Regions from separate parts of the Streptomyces lydicamycinicus genome, predicted to be linked through region 1. Evidence: riboswitches for the same ligand, from Rfam matches in the RefSeq annotation. Region 1 holds a riboswitch; each other region holds the start of a gene.
What was found. Region 1 has a riboswitch for S-adenosylmethionine ahead of thrC (threonine synthase). Riboswitches for the same ligand answer to the same signal wherever they lie in the genome.

Region 1 (3,269 bases):
TGCGTTCGGCACGCGCACGGTGATATCCGGAGGGGGATCACCCCAATGGTATCTCCTTTCACAACATGGAATTGCCCCGTCCGCTTTCTGGCGGACGGGGCAATTCCGGTCATGCAGGAGAAGAGTTGGCGCAAATCAGCAGCCGCCGGCCACCGCCGGAATGATCGAGATGCCCGCGCCGTCCGGGGTGGGCGTCTCCAGGCCCTGCTCGAAGCGCACATCGTCGTCGTTGACGTACACGTTCACGAAGCGGCGCAGCTTGCCGGCGTCGTCCAGCACACGGGCCGCGATGCCCTGGTGGTTCTGCTCCAGGTCGGCGATCACCTCGGAGAGGGTCGCGCCCTCGGCGGGGACCTCGGCCTGGCCACCGGTGTACGTGCGGAGGATGGTGGGGATGCGGACCTTGACGCTCATGGTTCTGCCTTCCAGGGGTACGGAGTACGAGTTCGTGGGCCGGTCGCGGCCTCGTCCGCCGTATGCCGGACGGGCCGGCGGACTCAGCGGGCCAGGCCGGCCGCGCGGAACGCGTCCAGGTTCGGACGGATCGTGGCCGTGGGCCCGGAGGTCGGGGCGACCGCGTCGAGTGTCTTGAGGCCGTCACCCGTGTTCAGGACGACGGTGGTCAGGGACGGGTCGAGCACGCCGTCCTCGATCAGCTTCTTGGTCACGCCGACGGTCACACCGCCCGCGGTCTCCGCGAAGATGCCTTCCGTCCTGGCCAGCAGCTTGATCGCGTCCACGACCTGCTCGTCGTTGACATCGTCCACGGCACCGCCCGTACGGCGCGCGATGTCGAGCACGTACGGCCCGTCGGCCGGGTTGCCGATGGCGAGAGACTTGGCGATGGTGTTCGGCTTTTGGGGCCGTACGACGTCGTGGCCCGCCTTGAAGGCCGCCGACACCGGCGAGCAGCCCTCCGCCTGGGCGCCGAAGATCTTGTACGGCTTGTCCTCGACCAGGCCGAGGGCGATCAGCTCCTTGAGCCCCTTGTCGATCTTGGTGAGCTGCGAGCCGGACGCGATCGGGATGACGATCTGGTCCGGGAGCCGCCAGCCGAGCTGCTCGCAGATCTCGTACGCGAGCGTCTTGGAGCCCTCGCCGTAGTACGGCCGCAGATTGACGTTGACGAAGCCCCAGCCCTCGCCCAGCGGGTCGCCGATGAGCTCGGAGCAGAAGCGGTTGACGTCGTCGTAGTTGCCCTCGATGCCGACCAGGTCACCGCCGTAGACCGCGGCCATGACGACCTTGCCGGCCTCCAGGTCGTGCGGGATGAACACGCAGGACTGGAATCCGGCGCGGCGCGCCGCGGCGCCGACCGCACCGGCGAGGTTGCCGGTGGAGGAGCAGGAGAGGGTGGTGAAGCCGAAGGCGCGGGCGGCCTCGACGGCGATCGCCACGACGCGGTCCTTGAAGGAGTGCGTCGGGTTGCCGGAGTCGTCCTTGACGTACAGACCGCCGGTGACGCCCAGCTCACGGGCGAGGTTGTCGGCCTTGACGAGCTTGGTGAAGCCCGGGTTGAGATTGGGCTTGTCGGCCACGTCGGTGGGGACGGGCAGCAGCGGGGCGTAGCGCCAGATGTTGTTCGGGCCGGCCTCGATCTGCTTCCGCAGGCCCTCGGGGTCGCCGCTCGGCAGGTCGTATGCGACTTCGAGCGGCCCGAAACATTCCTGGCACGCGAAGATCGGGCCGAGCGGGAAGCGCTGTCCGCACTCGCGGCAGGACAGAGCTGCGGCGGGGCCCAGAGCGACGGTGGGGGTGTTTTCGGTGACTTGCACAGCCATGGAGGCGAGGCCCTTTCTCCTCATCTTCCTCGCGGCGAATCTCGCCACGAGACGGATTTGGCACCTTCCCTAGCCGGGAGCCTCACGCGCGCGGGACGTCAGCGTCCTGGCGGCAAGACCGGCTGGAGGGTTGCCGGGGCTTCAACGGGCCGTATCCCTCTGCCCCTCTGGATGAGCGGTATGGCGCTGGGCTGAACCCAGGCGTTTGTGGCGCGGGGACCCCGACATGCGACGGTCATCCGCGTTGTTCAAGACTGTAACCGAAGGCACTGACAGTTGAGATAGTCGTCCGAACCGCGAGATGGATCACACAGGCCGCTGATCGGGCGGCGACCGAGGAGTCGTAAACGTGCTGGAAGAGGTCGAGAGCTGGCTGACCAGCCACTCCTGGTCCGCCGCTGACCGTCCGCTGGGGCAGCTGCTGGAGGCGAAGCGCCAGACGGGCCGTACGGTCAGTGTCGTCCTGCCCGCGCTCGACGAGGAGGCCACGGTCGGGGCGATCGTGGCGGTGATCCGTGCCGAGCTGATGACCGAGACCGTTCCCCTGGTCGACGAGCTGGTGGTGCTGGACTCCGGCTCCACCGACCGCACCGCCGAGGTCGCGGCGGCGGCCGGCGCCCGGGTCGTCTCCCGCGACAGCGTCCTCCCCCGCCTGCCCGCGCTGCCCGGCAAGGGCGAGGTGCTCTGGCGCTCCCTCCTGGCCACCACCGGCGACATCATCTGCTTCATCGACGCCGACCTGCGCGAATTCTCCGCCGCCTTCGTTTCCGGGATCGTCGGCCCGCTGCTGACGGACCCGGACATCCAGTTCGTGAAGGCGATGTACGACCGTCCGCTGGAGACCGGCGACGAGGGTGCCGGGGCCGGCCAGGGCGGCCGGGTCACCGAGCTGGTCGCCCGCCCGCTCCTCAACCTCCACTGGCCGCAGCTGGCCGGCTTCGTCCAGCCCCTGGGCGGCGAGTACGCGGCCCGCCGCGCCCTCCTGGAACGGCTGCCGTTCCCGGTCGGCTACGGCGTGGAGCTCGGCCTGCTCGTCGACTCCCTGCACACCGTCGGCCTCGACGCGCTCGCCCAGGTCGACGTCGGCGTGCGCAAACACCGCCACCAGGACGGCCAGGCCCTCGGCCGGATGGCCGCCGCGATCTACCGCACCGCCCAACTACGCCTGACCCGCGGCCACTTGGTCCGCCCCCGCCTCACCCAGTTCGACCGCGGCGACGAGGGCTTCGTCCCCCGCACCACGGACGTGGACACCGAGGAACGCCCCCCGATGGCCGAAATCCCGGAGTACGCGGAGCGGCGGGCGGCGTGAGCGCACCGAGCGCCGGGCGCGCCGCCCGCGCCGCCCCTTGACCGCTTCCGTACGTTTGCGCGGATCTGTGGCGGGTTACTTTCGCGACATGGTCTCCGAGCGCAGTGCGGTGCAAGCAGGTGCTGAGGTTCTTGTCGCGTCCAATCGCGGGCCGGTGTCCTATGGCCTGGCGGAGG
Region 2 (3,269 bases), on a different contig from region 1:
CTAGGCGCTACGCGCCGGCACACAACGCCCGGCCTCCGTGCGGTAGTTCCAGCGGGCCCCGTTCGTCACCAGTTCGGTGACCGCGCGGAGGAAGCGGTCGACGTGCTCGTCCGGCGTGCCGACGCCCAGGCTGACGCGGATGGCGTTGAGGGACTTCTCGCCGGGGGCCGCGTCGGGGGCGCCGCACTCGCCGGGGTCCTGGGGGGCGCTGCCCAGGAGGGTGCGGACGAGGGGGTGGGCGCAGAAGAGGCCGTCGCGGACGCCGATGCCGTACTCCGCGGAGAGGGCGGCCGCGAAGTGCGAGCTGTTCCAGCCTTCGACGACGAAGGAGAGGACGCCCACGCGTGCGGCGTCGTCGCCGAAGAGGGAGAGCACGGTGACCTCGGGTACCTCGGCCAGGCCCGTGCGGAGGCGGGCGATCAGCTCCTGTTCGCGGGCGACCAGGCCCTCGAAGCCGGCCTCGGTGAGCGCCCGGCAGGCCGAGGCGATGGCGTAGGCGCCGATGACGTTGGGCGAACCGGCCTCGTGCCGGGCCGCGGTGGTGTGCCACTCGACGTCCACCCCGCCGTCGGGGCGGCGGGAGACCTTGCGGCTGGCGCCGCCGCCGGCCAGGTACGGGGCGGCGTCCCGCAGCCAGTCCGCGCGGCCGGCCAGCACCCCGGCGCCGAACGGCGCATAGAGCTTGTGTCCGGAGAAGGCGACCCAGTCCACGTCCAGCTCACCGAGGTCCACCGGGTGGTGCGGCACGAGCTGCGCCGCGTCCAGCACGATCCGGGCGCCGTGGGCGTGCGCGGCGGCCGCCAGCTCCCGCACCGGCCACAGCTCACCGGTCACATTCGACGCACCGGTCACGCAGACCAGCGCCGGGCCGTAGGGCTCGCGCGCGGCCAGCGCCTTCTCCAGGGTGTCCACGGCCTGCTGCGGGGTCCGGGGCGCGTTGAGGTAGGTCACCGTGACGTCGGGGCGCTGCTCCCACGGCAGCAGCGAGGCGTGGTGCTCGGTCTCGAAGACGAACACCCGGGTGTTCTCGGGGAGTACGGCCGCGAGCAGGTTCAGCGAGTCGGTGGTGGAGCGGGTGAAGACGGCCTGGTCCTCGGTGCGGCAGCCGAGGAACTCCTCGATCGTGCGGCGGCTGTTCTCGAAGAGGTCGGTGGACAGCTGCGAGAGGTATCCGGCGCCGCGGTGCACGCTGCCGTAGTACGGGGCGTAGGCCGCCACGTCGTCCCAGACCCGCTGGAGCGCGGGGGCGCTGGCGGCGTAGTCCAGCGCGGCGTAGTCGACCTCGCCGCCGGTCACGAGCGGGACGAGGACATCCCGGCCGAGAACCGGCAGCGGGGCACAAACGGAACGGTCGGCGGCAACGGCGGAACCAGACATGGCGAACTCCCGTAAGAGGTAAGCGAATTCGCTGCGGGCGGGGGCGCGAAGGCGCGCCGGGGCACCGCGGCGGGAAAAGAAAAAGGGATGCGGAAAAGGGGCCGTCGGGCCCTATCGCATTCGCTGATTCACGGAAGTTCTCCCTCGGGGACCAGGATCCCTGGCGAGGGATCCGCGCTTGCCGCAGACCTCGCTGCCTACGGCCTGGTCATCACCCGGGGCACCCCGCCACGGAAGGAGGGTTGCCGGACAGCGGGCCGGGGCCTGCATCGCTGTCACTCGTGACCTGGGCAGAATCATGCCACACGGGCAAAGAGGCGCAAGGCCCGGTCCGTATGACGGACTGAGCCCTGCGTCACACCCTGCGTCACCGTGCGCTCATGTGTTGCTGGCCGCCACCCAGCGCTCCAGCACCCGCTTGGCCGCCCCGGAGTCGATCGAGGCGGCGGCCCGCTCGATCCCGGCCCGGATCTGCTCGGCCAGCGGAGCGTCCGCCGGCTCCAGCGCGACCAGCGCCGCCGCGGAGTTCAGCAGTACCGCGTCGCGCACCGGGCCGGTCTCCCCGTCCAGCAGCCGGCGGGCCACATCCGCGTTGTACGAGGCGTCCGCCCCGCGCAGCGCCTCCACCGGCACCAGGGGGATGCCCACGTCCCGGGGGTCGAAGGACTCCTCGCGCACCGTGCCGTCCCGGACGATCCACACCCGGGAGGTCGCGGTCGTGGTCAGCTCGTCCAGGCCGTCGTCGCCGCGGAACACCAGCGCCGACGAGCCGCGCTCGGCGAGCACCCCGGCCAGGATCGGTGCCATCCGGGCGTCCGCGACACCGGTCGCCTGGGCGCGGACCTTCGCGGGGTTGGTCAGCGGGCCGAGCACATTGAAGGTCGTACGGATGCCGAGCTGGGCCCGCGCGTTGGCGACATGCCGCAGTGAGGGGTGGAACTTCACCGCGAAGCAGAAGGTGATGCCCGCTTCCCGGGCGACCTCGGTGACCCGCTGCGGGGTGAGGTCGAGATTGACCCCGAGCTTCTCCAGGACGTCGGAGGCGCCGCTGGCCGAGGAGGCGGCGCGGTTGCCGTGCTTGACGACCTTGGCGCCGGTGCCGGCGACCACGATCGAGGACATCGTGGAGATGTTGACGGTCTTGGCGCCGTCGCCGCCGGTGCCGACGATGTCGACACTGGGCCCGGGGACCTCGATCAGCCGGGCGTGCTCGTACATGGTGCGGACGAGTCCGGAGATCTCCGCGACGGTCTCGCCCTTGGCGCGCAGGGCCACCGCGAACCCGGCGATCTGGGCGTCGCCGGCCTCGCCCCGCATGATCTTGTCCATCGCCCAGGCGGTGTCGTCCGCGCTGAGGTCACGGCCGGCGAGCAGGGCGTTGAGGAGCTCCGGCCAGGTCTGGGCCGCCACGCTGTCGCCGCCAACCGGGGTCACAACGTTCATGGTCCACTCTCCTGGATTGTCTCCTGCTTATGCCGTCACCCTATCGAGCCGCCGGGCACGCCGGAGGGCCCCGTCCGATCATCGGACGGGGCCCTCTGGGTGGCGTACTACCTACGGTGCGCTAGGAAGCGCTGCGGTGATCAGTGGTGGCCGTGGCCGCTGGTGATCTCCTTGTACTCCTCGACCGTGGCCTTCGGGATGACGTTGTCCTCGCCGTAGTAGGCCTTGGAGAGCTTGGCGCGCAGCTTCTGCGAACGCGACAGCTTGCGCTCCACACCGTTCTCGTCGACCTCCGGGCCCAGCTCGAGCGGCGCGGGCTGCTCGTGCTGCGTGAGCAGGTGCAGCTGCTCCTGGTCGAGCGGCTCGTGGACCTCGATGAACTCACCGTGCGGCAGGCGCTTGATGATGCCGGACTCGCGACCGTGCAGCACCTTCTCCTTGTCGCGCCG
Region 3 (3,269 bases), on a different contig from region 1:
CCGGCCGAGCAGTTCGCGGGCCAGTTCCCGGGCCTCGGGCTTGGTCAGCTTCCCGGTGGCCACGGGAGCGGCGGCCACGTTGTCCAGCGCGGTCAGGTGCGGGAAGAGGTTGAAGTTCTGGAAGACGAAGCCGATCCGGCTGCGCTGGCCCAGGATGACCCGTTCGCTCAGCTCCTTGAGCCTCCCCCGGCCCGCGGCCGGGCGGACCCCCGCCTCGCTGCGCTCGCCGTGCCGGCGTACGCCGATCAGCTCACCGTTCACGCTGACGTACCCGACCTCGGGCTTCTCCAGGTGGTTGATCACCCGCAGCAGGGTGGACTTGCCTGACCCGGACGGCCCGAGAATCACGGTGACCTCGCCCGGCCGCACGGTCAACTCGACGCCGTCCAGCACCCGGTGGCCGCCATACCACTTGTGCACGCCGTGCACCTCGACCGCGGCAGGCCGTATCTCGGTGGTGTCGGTGGTGTCGGTGATCTCAGTCAGCTCGGTGCTCTCAGCAGTCTCGGTGGTCATATCGCCGCCTCCCTCCGGGCTCGCGCCCGCAGATCACGCAGACCCGTCCGCACCTTCTGCAACGGCGTCGGCGGAAGGGTGCGCGTCGCGCCCCGGGAGAAGTACCGCTCGACGTAGAACTGGACGACGGAGACCGCACTCGTGAGGATCAGGTACCAGACGGTGGCGACCAGCAACAGCGGGACGATGTCACCCGGGTAGGTGCTGCCCATGCTCTGCGCGGAGCCGAAGAGATCGAGCAGCGACACGTAGAAGACGAGCGAGGTGCTCTTGATCAGATTGATCAGCAGATTGACGTAGTTCGGGGTGATGGACCGCAGCGCCTGCGGGAAGACGATCTTCGTGAACTGGTAGCTCCTCGGCAGACCGAGTGCCGATGCCGCCTCGTGCTGCCCCTGGTCGACCGCGAGGATGCCGCTCCGCACCACCTCGGACGCGTACGCCGCCTCGTTCAGGCTGAGTCCGACGACCGCGACGACGATGTCGGTGGCGAGCCGGGACTCGTCGAAGGTGAAGAAGGCGGGGCCGAACGGAACTCCGAGGCTCAGCGTCTTGTACAGCGCGCTGAAGTTGTAGAGGAACAGCAGCACCACGATCAGCGGAACCGAACGGAACAGCCATGTGTAGGTCCAGCTGACCGCCCGCAGCACCGGGCTCCGGGAGAGCCTGCCCAGGGCCACCAGGATCCCGCCGAGCAGACCGAGCACGGCGCTGTACGCCGTCACTTCGAGGGTGATGAGCAGACCGTCGAGGATCGTCGGGCGCAGGAACCAGTACTGGAACCGGTCCCACTGATAGAAGGGGTTGGTCACCAGTCCGTGGGCGATCTGGGCGACCAGCACCAGCACGATCGCCGTGGCGATCCAGCGACCTGGTCGGCGCTGCGGCAGCACCCGCTGTGCCGCCAGTGGCCGCGGTGCGGTGTCATCGCCCGGCCGTTCGGTTCCGGCAGGGCGTGCGGTACGAGGCTCGGAGGCGGGCTCGGGGGTGTCTTCGGCAGGAGGCGCTGAGGCGAGGGACACCACAGCGCCAGGGGATTCACTCATGGAGGGCTCCAGCGAATTCGGACACCCCGGACCACGGATGCCGCGACGGCACCGCAGAGCCGTCAGGACTCTGCGTGACGATGCGCACGGGACACGCGGCACGTGGTACGGGGGCTGGGCAGGAAGGGTGCACACCGCGACAGCGGTGGCATCAGAGGTTCAGAGAGCCGTCAGCCTCGGCAGAAGGCACGGCAGGTGCAAGTGCCGGTACACAGTGCGCTGTTGACGCGGAGCAGGTCGACCGTCCGGTTCGCGCACAGCAGCAGGCAGCCGCGACGCCGCCATGCGGCCGTCTCCAGAGCTGCGTACATTCCGTCACCGTCACTGTTCCAGCCCCATGGGGGCCTCGCGCTTACCGAAAGGCTTCCGGTCCGGTCGTCACCTGGGGCACCCCACCGCGGCGCGAGGGTTGCCGGTCAGCAAGCCAGGGCTTGTCGCTGACACTCATGACCGATCTGCGGCGTAAGTTAGACAGATCTCGGACATGGTTGTCAAAGCCTGCCCGACCTGTGGGACGACAAACCGAGTCGGGACGGTCCACATCGACACTGGATGTGCTGGATCACCAGGTAGCGGCACAGGCCGCACCATGGCTGCCGGTTCCCTCCACACCGGCCCGGCGCACCTCGCCCAACTACCGGACACATTTGGATAGTTGCTCATAGCTGGCCGGGCACACGGGTGGGCGGGTGGTCAGTTGCTGTTCTCCGGCACACCGGAGCCCGGCGCCGGACGCGAGAGCAGGACCGCGCCCCCGATGAGGGCCAGAGCGACGATCTCGATGACCGCCTGCACCGGCAGACCGGCGACGTACATGTCGGGCTTGTCGAACTGCGGGTCGAAGTAAGCGGCACCCGGATAGAAGATGGCCAGCGCCTGGCTGACCCAGTACAGGCCGGCGAGAACGACCGCGGCGCGCAGGTTGGAACCCGCATCGCCCCGGCGGCGCCAGACGAAGTACAGCGTGGCCAGGGCGAGGAGGGTCCCCATGGCCATCGTCTGACCGTTGTGGAACTTGGCGTGTGCGGGCCAGAGCGGGTTGAGGACGTGCGTTTCGTTCCAGTCGGCGATGTAGGGCGAAACACCGGTGAAGACGGCGACCAGCGAGAGCATCGCCTTGCCGATCACCGCACGTGAAGGGATGACGGACTGGGGGGGCGCTCCGCCGGAAGCAGGCGTGGAAGAGAGGGAGTTGCGCATCGGAAGCGGCCTTTCGTCTCGTTCGGGCCGGCCGGGCACGGCCGGCCTGGGAAGCCCAGGAGGGCCGGCATGCCCGACCGGCTCGGGAAGAGGTCGGGAGCGGGGGCGGAGGACGGCGCGGTGTCAGGCCGCGGCGGCGTCGGACATCGGCGCCCGGCCGGTCGCGTAGGCATAGGAGGCGGTGATGACCTGCTTGGCCACCTCCAGTTCGGTCCGGTCTCGCGGGGCGTAGAGCATCACGACGTTGATGCCGAGGTCGTAGAGCGGGTGCTTCTCTCCCCAGCCGGAGGCCAAGAAGGCGGCATGGTCGGCCGGGTCCAGCGCCAGATGGAGACTGCCGTCGGCGTGCACATGCGTGAATTCCTCGTCGGCGTTCGGCGGCATCAGCACCGCCCCCGGGGCGGGAGGCGCGCCGTCGAGGAACAGCGCGCGGGAGCTGGGGGCGGACACCTTGCTGCGGCCCCAGGCGGTGCCGGGCAGTGCGGCGTCCATCCACCGCAGCAGGTC

Region 2: another riboswitch for S-adenosylmethionine. It lies ahead of TU31_RS33975 (aminotransferase class V-fold PLP-dependent enzyme); the one in region 1 lies ahead of thrC (threonine synthase).
Region 3: another riboswitch for S-adenosylmethionine. It lies ahead of TU31_RS26750 (amino acid ABC transporter permease); the one in region 1 lies ahead of thrC (threonine synthase).

What each region holds. Positions count from the first base shown of each region.
Region 1 is NZ_BBNO01000001.1:102,111-105,379, reverse strand. It holds gene TU31_RS00475 (MoaD/ThiS family protein) at 136-414, opposite strand; gene thrC (threonine synthase) at 498-1,781, opposite strand; SAM riboswitch class I at 1,799-1,959, opposite strand; gene TU31_RS00465 (glucosyl-3-phosphoglycerate synthase) at 2,131-3,093, shown strand; gene TU31_RS00460 (alpha,alpha-trehalose-phosphate synthase (UDP-forming)) at 3,182-3,269, shown strand, end outside.
Region 2 is NZ_BBNO01000012.1:42,793-46,061, reverse strand. It holds gene TU31_RS33975 (aminotransferase class V-fold PLP-dependent enzyme) at 1-1,377, opposite strand; SAM riboswitch class IV at 1,547-1,664, opposite strand; gene trpD (anthranilate phosphoribosyltransferase) at 1,756-2,820, opposite strand; gene qcrB (cytochrome bc1 complex cytochrome b subunit) at 2,961-3,269, opposite strand, start outside.
Region 3 is NZ_BBNO01000008.1:89,979-93,247, forward strand. It holds gene TU31_RS26745 (amino acid ABC transporter ATP-binding protein) at 1-516, opposite strand, end outside; gene TU31_RS26750 (amino acid ABC transporter permease) at 513-1,562, opposite strand; SAM riboswitch class IV at 1,906-2,014, opposite strand; gene TU31_RS26755 (DUF6640 family protein) at 2,256-2,762, opposite strand; gene TU31_RS26760 (luciferase domain-containing protein) at 2,886-3,269, opposite strand, start outside.